DNA from 3 places in the Anaeromusa burkinensis DSM 3853 genome. Region 2 is predicted to be linked to each of the others. Evidence: riboswitches for the same ligand, from Rfam matches in the RefSeq annotation. Region 2 holds a riboswitch; each other region holds the start of a gene.
What was found. Region 2 has a riboswitch for S-adenosylmethionine ahead of C508_RS0105500 (pyridoxal phosphate-dependent aminotransferase). Riboswitches for the same ligand answer to the same signal wherever they lie in the genome.
Positions count from the first base shown of each region.

Region 1 (4,015 bases), on a different contig from region 2:
ACGCCGCCAAGACTGACGGCAACGGCGGGGAGCGTTACTTGCCCTAAGAGGCGCTGAGTCAATTTGAAGTTCACTAAATCAAAAGAAAGCACAGCGCCAGGGCCAGCGGATTGTCCTTCGTGAATGCTGCGGCCGGGATGATTGAGTAAGCCGGGATAATAGACGGCTTTTACTTCCGACCATTGCTGCAGCTCAGCAGCGATATAGGCGGCTGATTTTTGCGCGGCTTCCAGGCGAACTTGCAGCGTGCGCAGGCCGCGCAAAGTCAGCCAACTGTCCTGCGGTCCCAGTACGGCGCCGAGACCATTTTGTAAGAGGTAGATGTCTTTGGCCAGCGCCTTGTCTTTGACAATAACCAGGCCTGCGATAACATCGCTGTGACCGGCGATGAATTTAGTAGCCGAGTGGACGACAATATCGGCGCCCAGCTCTAACGGTCGCTGCAGGAATGGGGTCATAAAGGTGTTGTCGACGATAACCAGCAGCTCGTGCTTTTTAGCCCAGGCGCAGGCGGCCTTCAGGTCGGTGATCGCCAGCAGCGGATTGGAAGGGGTTTCTAAATAAAGAGCTTTGGTAGTGGGGCGCAAAGACGCTTCCAACTGTGCATGGTCATTAGGGTCGATGAAGGAGTGCTCAATACCCCAACGCGGGCAGAGACGGGTCAACACGCGGTGCGTGCCGCCGTAGATATCTCTGGCTGCTAAGATGTGGTCGCCTTGAGAAAAGAGTAGCAGCGAGGCGCTGACGGCGGCGATGCCGGAAGCGAAAGCAAAAGCTCGGCTGCCTCCTTCTAGGTCGGCGGCTACGGTTTCCAGCGCTTGTCGTGTGGGATTGCCGCTGCGGGAGTATTCAAAAGGGGCGTTTTCTTCATAACGCTGGTCGAAGGTGGAAGTTTGAAATACAGGGACGCTGCTGGCCCCTAAACGTTCGTTAGCTGGCAGACCTGGGGCCAGCAAGCGGGTGGAAAAATCATGCATAAGAAGTCCTCCTTATAGCGACGTTGCTTTACTCGCATCTCACGCTAAACCGGTTCTTTTTCCGCCGGACATTGTCAGAAAGCCTCGGTATAGCGCCGCTATGCCTGCGTTTTCTTTCTCGTCTGGCGAAAAAACTCCTTGGTTTAGCGGCGTGCTCATGAAAGCAGCGGCGCCTTTGTTTTATAGTTCTTTGTAGTCCTCTATCGTACCCTCAAGTTACTCCGATTCTCTTGTTCGCTCCCCTAAGGCATGACCTAAGTCGGCGATGAGATCGTTAGCGTCTTCGATGCCGACGGACAGGCGAAGCAGGCGGTCAGAGATGCCTAAGCGTTCGCGGTCGGCGGCGGGAATGTCTGCATGGGTTTGTACGGCAGGGAAGGTAATCAGCGTTTCAACGCCTCCCAGGCTTTCGGCAAATTGGATGAGCTGGACATTGGCTAATATTTGGGGTACCAGTGTCGGGTCAGTTACTTCAAAGGACACCATGCCGCCGTAGCCGCTGGCCTGGCTTTCATGGATGGTATGGCCGTTGTGCAGCGGCAGGCCGGGGTAGAACACGCGGCTGACTTTGGGGTGTTCCAGCAGCCAGCGGGAAATGGCAAGGGCGTTGGCGTTGTGTTTTTCCATGCGCAGCGCTAACGTTTTTAAACTGCGTATGAGGAGCCAGCTGTCGCTGGGGCTGAGAATGGCGCCAGTAGCATTTTGCAGAAATCTTACTTTTTCGGCGAGCTCTGGTTCTTTGGCGACGATAACGCCGCACAGTAAGTCGTTGTGTCCTGCAAGGTATTTGGTACCGCTATGTACGACAAGGTCGGCGCCAAGTTCCAAGGGACGCTGGAAGTAGGGTGTCAAAAAAGTATTATCCACAATAAGCTGAAGGCTGTTATTTTGGCAAAACGAAGCCAAGGCCCGCAAATCAACAATGCGCAAGAGGGGGTTGGTAGGAGTTTCAATGAAGACGGCTTTGGTTTCAGGGCGAAGGGCTTGCCTGATGGCGTCTAGGGTGGTAGCGTCAACATAGGAGGCAGTCAAGCCAAAGCGGGACAGTACTTGCTCGAAAAGGCGGTAAGTGCCGCCGTAACAGTCCTCGACGACAATCAAATGGTCCCCATTTTTGTAGAGCATTAAAAGCGTGGTAATTGCTGCCAAACCGGAAGAGAAAGCACAGGCGCCAGCGCCTCCTTCAAGGCGAGCTAGTCCTTCTTCGAGAGCTTGCCTTGTCGGGTTGCCGCTGCGAGTGTAATCATAGCCAGTGCTTTCTCCCAAAGCAGGGTGGCGAAAAGACGCGGTTTGATAAATTGGGGTGCTCAACGCACCGGTACGGGGATCGGCTTTGCAGCCGATTTGAACAAGCTGTGAAGAAATATGCATGGTAGTCACTCCTTGTTATACTATTTTTTTTCGATTAAGCGCTTTGTAAAACTAACAATACTGCCGCCGCGGATGACGATAACAATTTCTTCTTCCTGCGAGGTCGGCTCACAAGGAGGCTTTGGCGTACTTGGATTCATGAAGGTCACCTCCGGAAAATAAAAAAAACAGGCCCCGAGACGAACGGGCCTGCCGTGCGTCTCTCATCTTTCAGGCAAGCTGCCTGCTGGAATTGGCACCAATGCAGTTTCCTGCCGGTTGCCGGGCGTCATCGGGCCAGTCCCTCAGCCTCTCTTGATAAGAGAACTTACATATGAAGTTAAAAAGTATGGTTTCTATTAGGTTCGGCTTGTTGGAAGAAACGAGCTGTCGCCGCTGCGGCTAGTGCAGGTAACAACCGAGCCGTCACTTAAAAACACCAACACCTGCTCTTCCTGACCATGGGCTTGTTCGGGTGAAAAAATAAATTCCTTTTGTTCCATGACGGCACCTCCTGTCAACTTCCGCAAAATAAAAAATCCTCTTCTCTGGAGAGAAAAGGGGTGCAAACAAATGCCCTCCTCTTATCTCCCAGGCGGCTAGCCTGCTGGAATTGGCACCACTGCATAATTCTGCCGGTTGCCGGGCGTCATCGGGCCAGTCCCTCAGCCTCTCTTGATAAGCGGTAAAACAACTATTTAATTTATAAAGAGAATACCATGGGTTTATTTGCGCGTCAAGAGTAAAATGGCTGCTTTGAAACAAAAATGCATAAAATAAGCGGTAAAACGCAACAAAGTGTCCGGTGGTCGATGCTAAATCGCGTTGTTGTTCCTTGCGAAAAGAAATATGTACTTCTTGAGGCTGCTTTGGTTTCTGCGTCCAAAGCTTGCGCAGCGGTTTTTCTTGCCAAGCGGCAGGATTGCAATGAGGCTGGCGCGAATCTTTTTCTTCAATAAATGATAGGGGATGGAGAGAAGTAGTTTTGTCAAAAACAATGAGAGGGCGTTTTGCCCCAAGTCCTACAGGTCAGATGCATTTGGGCAATGCCTGGACGGCGCTGCTGGCTTGGCTGCAAGTGCGAGCCGGAAAAGGCCAATTGGTGCTGCGTATGGAAGATTTGGACCCTGATCGTTCCAGAGCAGAGTATGTGGAGGGCTTAGAGAAGGATTTGCGTTGGCTGGGACTTGATTGGGAGGAAGGCGGCGATTTGGGCGGCGCCTATGGACCTTATGAGCAGGATAAACGGCGTGGTTTGTACGAGGAAGCGCTGCAGAGGCTGCGGCGGCAGGAATTGATTTATCCTTGTTATTGTACCCGAGCGGAGCTGGCGGCGTCCGCCCCGCACGGCGAAGACGGCGAGCGAATTTATCAAGGAACTTGTGCGGGTGGTGTTGCGGGAAGCAAGCTTACCAGGAAGCCTTCATTACGGCTGAAAGTACCAGAAGAAGAGATTGTTTTTGAAGATGGCGTATATGGCTTAGTGCGGCAAAATTTACGACAAGAGTGCGGCGACTTTGTCGTTCGCCGTTCTGATGGCGTTCATGCTTATCAGTTAGCAGTCGTGGTAGATGATGCGCTAATGGGTATTACCCATGTACTGCGCGGCGCGGATTTGCTGGCTTCTACGCCGAGACAGCTGTATTTATATCGCCTGTTGGGCTATGCTGCGCCCTTGTTCTCGCATG
Region 1 covers NZ_KB894599.1:15,808-19,822, reverse strand. Annotated here, with positions in the region: gene C508_RS0112870 (trans-sulfuration enzyme family protein) at 1-977, opposite strand, end outside; gene C508_RS0112860 (trans-sulfuration enzyme family protein) at 1,194-2,348, opposite strand; SAM riboswitch class I at 2,549-2,652, opposite strand; gene C508_RS20390 (hypothetical protein) at 2,687-2,830, opposite strand; SAM riboswitch class I at 2,909-3,012, opposite strand; gene gluQRS (tRNA glutamyl-Q(34) synthetase GluQRS) at 3,313-4,015, shown strand, end outside.
Region 1: it holds a riboswitch for S-adenosylmethionine, as region 2 does, so the genes downstream of both, C508_RS0112860 (trans-sulfuration enzyme family protein) here and C508_RS0105500 (pyridoxal phosphate-dependent aminotransferase) in region 2, are expected to answer to the same signal.

Region 2 (4,015 bases):
TCGGCAGCGAACTTCCGGCCGTTTCATTCCCCTCTCACGCCCGGGCCCTGGGTATGGTTCAGGAAGATGACACCTAAAATTCGTTGACTGCTATTTTTTGCGCCACTGACGCAGGCGCTGCGCCGCCGCTTCCAAGGTCTCCATTTTTTTGCAGAAGCAGAAGCGAATGAAGGTATGACTGTCCGGCTGGTCTGGACGATAGAAGCTGGAACCTGGAACTACGGCTACGCCAATCTTTTCCGCCAAATAGAAGGCGCAGGCCACATCGTCATCCCAGCCCATTGGCCGGATATCGGCCATAATGTAGTACGCCCCTTCCGGCCGTACACAACCCAAGCCGACCTCCTGCAGCACCTTCAGCAAATAATCGCGGCGTTCGCGGTAAAACGACGCTAATTCTTCGTAGTATTGAGGCTCAAAGCGCACTGCTTCGGCCACTGCCATTTGCAGGGGCGCCGCAGCACCTACCGTCAAGAAGTCATGAACTTTGCGAATCGAAGCTGTCAGCTCCGCCGACGCCGCTACAAAGCCGATGCGCCAGCCAGTAACACTGTAGGTTTTGGAGACGCTGTTGATGACAATAGTCCGCTCTGCCATGCCCGGCAAGGTCCAAATGGGTTCATGCTTTGCGTTGTCATACAAAATGTGCTCGTAAATTTCATCAGTGATCGCTAAAGAGTCGTAACGCTGACACAATTCAGCAATAAATTCCAGCTCTTTTTTATTGAACACTTTGCCTGTAGGATTATTGGGGGTATTAATAATAATAGCGCGCGTCTTCTCATTAAAAGCGGCCGCTAATTCCTCAAAATCAAAAGAAAAATCAGGCGCCTTCAGCGTCACATAGCGGGGAGTGGCGCCGCAAAGCACCACATCAGCACCATAATTTTCATAGAACGGTTCAAAAACAATAACTTCTTCCCCTGGATTGATGGTTGCCAACAAGGTTGCAATCATGCCTTCGGTAGAACCACAAACAACGGTCAATTGCGTCTCCGGGTCCCAAGTTACGCCGTAATCGCGCTGTGTCTTCCAGACGAGGGCGTCTCGCAGCGGCTTAGAGCCCCAAGTAATGGCGTACTGATTATGGTCTGCAAAAATGGCTCGCTGCGCCGCTTCCTTCAATTCTTGAGGCGCCGGAAAATCCGGAAAACCTTGGGCCAAATTAATCGCGCCATGCGCCGCCGCCACGCGGGACATCTCGCGGATAACGGATTCCGTAAATTGTTTGGCTTTCAACGATGCAAAATTTCTCATGGTACTAATCGTCTCCTTCAGTTGTTTTCAGCTAGTTAAATAAAAAAGATCTCTTCGCGCAGCGAAGAGATCCCGGTTTCATAAAGTTGCCGTCTCCCTCTTCATCTGCCAGGATTTCCCCCTGCAGGAATTGGCACCGTTCATTTCCGCTCAAAAACGAAAATGTGGTTGCCGCGGCGTCATAGGGCCAGTCCCTCAGCCAACTCATGATGAAAAGAAATTATATGGAGTTGTTGAAATCAATACTATCACGACTACAGATCCTCTGTCAACCGCCTATTCGTAGTTTTCTTATCATTTTTGTCTGGATTAAAAAAGAACCTCAATCGTACCGATAATATCTCCTCGGTGATTTTTAAGCACCGGCGGATACTTAGCCCAAAGCGCAGCCTCTTCTTCCTTGGTCAAAAGGCCCGCTCTTTTCAGCACGCCGATAACCATAGGATTGATGCTGCGGTAGGAGCCGTCCTCCACTTTAAAGGTCATTCCCAAACCGCTCTGGGTATCCGCTAAACAATAGACGGCTTCTGAACCAATTTTGGCCACAAGGCGTCCTTTCGTTAATTCCATAAGAACCGTATCAATACGACCGGTTCCTGCCACTGCATGCGGGTACGCTACCATTGCATTACGCACGGCCGTAATGGACTCTTCATCCGAACCCCAACCAGCGCCTTCCGGTTTAGCCAAGCGGGCATACCCATAAGCCATGCGATCTAAAGGCAGCCAAAAAACCGGCACGCCACAGCCGTCAATGCCTAGCTCCACCTCGTCCTGCCGCAACCCCACCGCCGCAGCCACCTCTTTATGCATCACCTGCTGCACCGCATGCTCTGCTAACGTATAGCCGTCGATAGACAAGCCCCGCAGCATAGCCAAGGCCAACATACCGCTGTGTTTGCCGGAGCACGCGTTATGGACGGCCTGAAACTTTTCGCCAGCCAGCAATACCGCCGTGGCCGCCTTGCCGCTCATAGGCTTGGCCGCGCCGCAAGCCAACGCGTCCGGCGTCAAGCCCACCTTAGCTAAAACGCTTTGCGCCAAAGCCACATGTTCCTTTTCACCGCTATGGGAAGAAACCAAAAAAGCCAGTTCCTCCTGGGTCAGACCAAAATGCTCCACCCCGCCATCCCGGACAAAAGGCAGCACTTGAAACGGTTTCGCGGCGGACCGCCAAAACATGGGACGCTTGGCGTCACCCACAGCATCTACAAGTTCTCCTTTTAGATTCACAAAAGCAATATCCGCCCGATGCAAGCTTTCCACTTTGCCAGCCCGGGTATAATGCAATACAACTTCACTCATTGTTTTTTCCTCCTGCCTCTAGAGAGCAAACCGCTCATTTCTTTCTGCTTAAAAGTATACATGCCTCCCCCGCTTCCGTAAAGACTCATTGCGCCGGTCTTTATTTCCCGCTACACTAGAAGAGATCAGTTTATAGTTATGAAGGGAGTTTTTTCATGCGCCATTATTTTTTGATTTTATTGCTGCTTTGCAGCGCCTTTCTCGGACCGCAAATCGCAGCGGCGGAAACTCTGCATTTTATCAACGGCTATGCAGCCGATCCGGCAAGCCGTCAAGCAATGGACGACTACAAAACACTCGAGGACGCCAACGACGGCTGGCAGCGTTATCAAGATTACGCCAACGGCTACGCTCTGTCGGTTCCTGCCGGCATGAATCTTGACATCAGCCTTTCCGCGGTGCGTACCGTTTTCCAGACTCCGGCCCATAAAATTGAAATTTATCGGGACGACTTACGCCACACAGGCAGTACGGTCAGCGAATACATGGAATACGGCAACCGCTTCTTACATAACACTAAAGACCATGAACTGCTCCAAGACAGTTATATCACCGACGACGCCGGCCGTCTCGTACATATCCTGCAGTGGCAGCGCCGCTCCTTAAAAGCAGTGCCGCAGGACCGCAACCACTACTACTGCGCGGAAATCGCCACCGGCAGCAGCGAAGTGTATACCATCCTCATCAAATCCACAGAGCCCATCGATTGGGGAAATGCCGTACGGCGCAGCTTCCAGCGCATCTCCCGCGAAGGTAATGCCGGCATTTTCCGGCGCGACAACTCTGCGGCCAAAGCCTTCAGCCATCAAGAATTGCAAGCCTTCTGGCAGCGTTACTTTTCTCCTTCCAGCACCTGGACCTGGGGCATTTTCGAGCCTTCCGCACCGGAAGTATTGCGCCCGCTAAACGCCATTGAAGAAAGCACTAAGCATAAATTTCCTTTCTTGCTTCGTTATCAAACGCTAGAAGAACGCGCCCCTGTACGCGGCCTGCAGCAAGCTTACGAGGAAGGACGCTATGTAGAACTAACTTTAAGCACCATTCGCACCAGCGATGAAGCGAACGCGCTCTGGACCGGCGGCAGCAGCAACGCCAGCTTCGTCTACGAAGTGCTGGACGGGCAACACGACGAGTATTTTCGCCTCCACGCCCGGCAGCTGAAATATTTCAACCACCCTGTATTGCTGCGACTCAACAATGAAATGAACGGCGACTGGTGCTGGTACTCCGCTTATCATCTTTCCAAAGACGCCGACCTGTATATCGCCCTTTGGAACCATTTGCGCCGCTTATACGCCGAAGAAGGGGCGGATAACGTCCTTTGGGTCTGGAATCCTCATGACGTCTCTCGCCCGGATTTCGGCTGGAACCACTCCTATGTCTACTACCCGGGAGATGACGCCGTCGATATTGTCGGCATGACCGGGTACAATAACGGCACTTACTTTCCTTC
Region 2 covers NZ_KB894587.1:13,870-17,884, forward strand. Annotated here, with positions in the region: gene C508_RS0105500 (pyridoxal phosphate-dependent aminotransferase) at 91-1,257, opposite strand; SAM riboswitch class I at 1,356-1,473, opposite strand; gene C508_RS0105505 (asparaginase) at 1,567-2,562, opposite strand; gene C508_RS17885 (glycoside hydrolase family 26 protein) at 2,718-4,015, shown strand, end outside.

Region 3 (4,015 bases), on a different contig from region 2:
TTAACGCCACTGGCGGTGCGCCAAAATGAGGCGTATGGGGAATCAGAGAATGCAAAAATACCGGATCTTTTAAAATATAGGCGTGCAGTTCCTCCCAAAGAGAGGCGGCTATTTTTTCACAGTATTGTCGCAGGGCCGCTGTGTTTTGGCGCGGCGGCACGGCTACCCAAAGATCGGTTTCTCGAAAGCGCACGGCAAAGGGGGCGAGGCTGGAGCGATGCAGCGCCTCGCGGTACCAGCGCGGTTCAAAGGAACTCATGCTTCCGGTGTTTCTTGCGCTGCCTGCGCGACCATTCCCTGGCGGATGGCCCGCATAGGACAGGCTTGCAAACAGAGGCCGCAGGCAATGCATTTTTCAGGCCGGAAAGCCAGCTCCCAAGAGGGCTGCTCTAACACCAGGGCTTTGGAGAAGCAGACTGCCGTGCAGGCGCCGCAATGAGTGCAGCGGTCGGCATCTACGCGAATCTGGCGTCGTACCGAGGTGGTTTCAATGCCTTCAGCGGTGAGGAATTCCAAGGCCGCGGCGATTTGCGCGTCTTCGCCTTCCAGGTCCAGCAGCAGATGCCCTTCCTCGCCGGGGGTGACTTCCGCCCGGAGAATGTTGATCTTCAGTTCAAAATCTTTGACCAAATGGTAAGCGATCGCTTTATCGTAAGATTCAGCGGTGAAATTCAGTAAAACTCGTTCCGTAGCCGGCATGTTATTCACCCTCCTTGCGGATTTCCAGGCTGTTCAGTTTCGCTGTTTCTGGCAATGGCGCTACCGGACGGCTGACTTCAAAACGTCCGGCGGCAATCCAGTCCTTGAGTTGGCCGGCAATCTGCCGCGCCTTGGGAAGGCTGGACATGGGCGCGGTGCGGAGGGTGCGCCCCTTGAAGGAGATGCTGCCGCTGCGCAGTTGTGCGTATGTGAAGGTTCCCAAAGCGGGGCGGTTGCGCGAGGGCACGCTGTAATCGAAGAGAGAGGTTTCAATATCAGCGTTGGTCACCGAGACGGCCCTGGCCACATCCTCGTCCAGCACCGGAATAGGAATGCCTACGCCTACGGAGAGGCTGATGCCGTATTTTTCAAAAACCGCAGCGCGGATGAATTCCGGGCTCATGGCTTTGAGGTCCCCCACAAGAGACAAGGTGGCTGCGCCTCCGGTGGGGATGCCACAGGTATTACGAGGGCGTGAGGGGTTGTGTTGGGTGCCGTTCCAGGCGATATAGCCTTCGGCGCCGCCCAAGAAGATACGCGTGCCCAGGCCGATGGTGCGCAGATAAGGATCGTTGAGGAGCGGGCTGAGCTCGCCGGCGGTGGAATAGGTAACATTGCCGCAGCGGGGCAGCAGCATGCCCATATAGGTGTAGAGAATGCGTTCAGATGTATTGGTGGCAGCGCCGTAATTTTGGTAGGCGTTGCGGGGGTTAAAGAGGAAGCACTCGTTTAAATCGTCTTTTGTGACCCAGGTGTCAATGCTGCGGCGCGGATAGCAATCCGTGCCGGGGGCGGTAGCCCGCAGATGGATTTTCTTGCCGGCGATGAGATCTTCGATCACATGGGCGCCGCTGTAGTGTTCATCATTATCGGCTACCTCCGTAGCGCCGATATAAGCATCCACCGCGGCGATGCCGGCGTAGGCGGGCACATCGTTGAGCCAGACGCGCTTCATTTTAATGGGAGGCTCGCTGTGGCCGAAGTTTAAGAAGGCGCCGGAGGAGCACATGGGACCGAAAGTGCCTGTGGTGACGACATCGACCTTGCGGGCTACGGCGGTTACGCCTTGCTCTTGAGCCATTTGGCTGACTTCTTCCGCAGTGAGTACGACCGCTTGACCTTTGCGGATGCGCTCGTTGATTTCTTCATAACTTTTTTGCGTGGACATAGTAGGCCTCCTCTTTTTGTTATGCAAAAGCGCCTCTTTTCGGAAGAAAAGAGGCGCGTAATGGCGATAATTCTCTCCCTCATCTGTCGGAACGCATGCATTCCGCTGGATTTAGCACCGGACGCCTCGGGAGGCCGGTTGCCGCGGTTTCAAAGGGCCAGTCCCTCCACCGCTCTTGATAAGAGTTACTCTATACAGTTTTTTGTAACTAGAACTAATAATACGGTGCGAATGTACTGTTTGTCAAGGCTTTTCGGGACGATTTTCCGCCTGTACCGGCTTGGAGGAAGGGAGATCTTGCGCCCAATCGGATAGCTGGGCTGGGTTTTCACCGGCATCTAGGCGTTCTTGCAGCCGCTGTACAGCGCCGGAAACCTGGCGGGCTTGCAGAGTGAGGGATTCCAAGGGGCGAATGAATTGATTCGCCAAACGGTGAATGCAAAAGAGAGTTAAAACTTGCGCGAAACACGTCAAAAAGAGGTAGCGTAGCAAGAGCTCGCGCAATGGTTCGTCAAGATAGCTGCGCGGTAAGGTGATGACCAATGTCCAGCCTGTGCTGGGGAGCTTGCCAAAGTAAGCTAAGCGTGATTCATTCTGAAATGTGTATTCAAGAAAGCCTTCGCTTTGCTGTAGCAGGTCGCTGCGCATTTCAGGCGGCAGGGCTTGGAGGGTTTCTGACTGGTTAATGTCCAGCGACTGCAGACTTGGATCCGGGTGAGCCAGAATGATGCCGTTCTGATCCAACAAAAAGGCATATCCGCCATCAAAAGGCTGAATATGGCGGATACGATCTAAAAAGCGAGACAGAGGCACATCTTGGCTGAGAACGCCGGCCAGCGCTTGATTATCAAGGCGCACTTGTTTGGCGATGGATATGGCGTATTGGTTGGTAACCAGATCCAGATAGGGGTCGCTGAAGACTAAGCCGGATGAAAAAAGCGCTTGGCGATACCATGGGCGCTGTCGAGGGTCGTAGCCTGTCGGCGGCTGCCAGCGGGAGCCGTCGATCATCACGCCTTCTTCCGTGCCTAAATAGATATCGGTAATATCGGAGTCAAGACTCAGTTGTCGCGCCAATAATGGTTGCAGACTTTCCGGCGAGCGAGGGAGCAGCGGCAAGAAACTGGCGGTTTGTTCTAAGGCGACTGCTTTGCGCTGCAGCCAGAAATCAAGGCGGGCCACTTCTGCTTGGGTAACAGCGTTGCTTTCTTTTTGCAGGTGCAACAGCAATTGTTGCCGGGCAAACTGGTATTCTACCAAACTGGCCAACAGTAGGCTGACGGTAAGAAGCAGGGAAAACATAAGTGTTAGCTTGATGCGAATGCCCATCCTAGCTCCCTCCTTGCAGCGGCGTTAATGGCTCTGTTGCTTCTTTGACGGGGAAAGAAAAAAGAAAGCGTGCGCCTTGCCCAGGTTGGCTTTGGCAGGTAACGCTGCCGCGAAAGCTTTTGGTTGTTAAAGAATATAAGATATATAGGCCTAAGCCGGTGCCGCCTTGACCGCGTTTAGTGGTGAAGAAAGGATCGAAAATTTTAGCAAGCACCTCCGGCGGCATACCAACGCCGTTATCGCTGTAAATGAGTTCTAGCGCGGTCTCGGAGGGACGGACTTCTATGGACAGTTCTCCTGCTTGCTTAGTAGGAAAAGCATGTTGCAAGGAATTGCGAATTAAGTTGGTGATGATCTGGGAAAAGGCGGTAGGGGGACCGAAGAGCTGCACCTGATCCGGGCAGGAAATAGACAGGTGATGGGGCGTGTAGTTCAATTCGTTTTCCAGGCTGTGGGCGATAGCATAGAGGTACTGCTTGACATCAAACCATTGAGAGGCGCTGCTGTTCTCTACATCAACCGTACGAAAACGGCGTACTAAATCAGCGCTGCGTTCCAGATTGTCCTCTAAAAGATGCAGACTTTGTGCTAATAAATCCAGGTGGCTTTGTAGCTGTTGGCGGCTGACGGCGGGGGCGTTTAAAACCTCCTGCGTTTCCTGCAGTACCTGCTGGGCATGGGAGGAAGCGGTAATGCTGATGCCTAATGGGGTGTTGAGCTCGTGGGCGATGCCGCTGACTAAAACGCCAAGGGCGGCCTGCTTTTCCGCCTGCAGTACATGCTCCTGCGCGCTGCGCAACTGTTCTAGCGTCTGCGTTA
Region 3 covers NZ_KB894608.1:20,539-24,553, reverse strand. Annotated here, with positions in the region: gene C508_RS0115485 (UPF0280 family protein) at 1-259, opposite strand, end outside; gene C508_RS0115480 (NIL domain-containing protein) at 256-699, opposite strand; gene C508_RS0115475 (homocysteine biosynthesis protein) at 701-1,867, opposite strand; SAM riboswitch class I at 1,944-2,052, opposite strand; gene C508_RS0115470 (cache domain-containing protein) at 2,111-3,196, opposite strand; gene C508_RS18915 (PAS domain-containing sensor histidine kinase) at 3,198-4,015, opposite strand, start outside.
Region 3: it holds a riboswitch for S-adenosylmethionine, as region 2 does, so the genes downstream of both, C508_RS0115475 (homocysteine biosynthesis protein) here and C508_RS0105500 (pyridoxal phosphate-dependent aminotransferase) in region 2, are expected to answer to the same signal.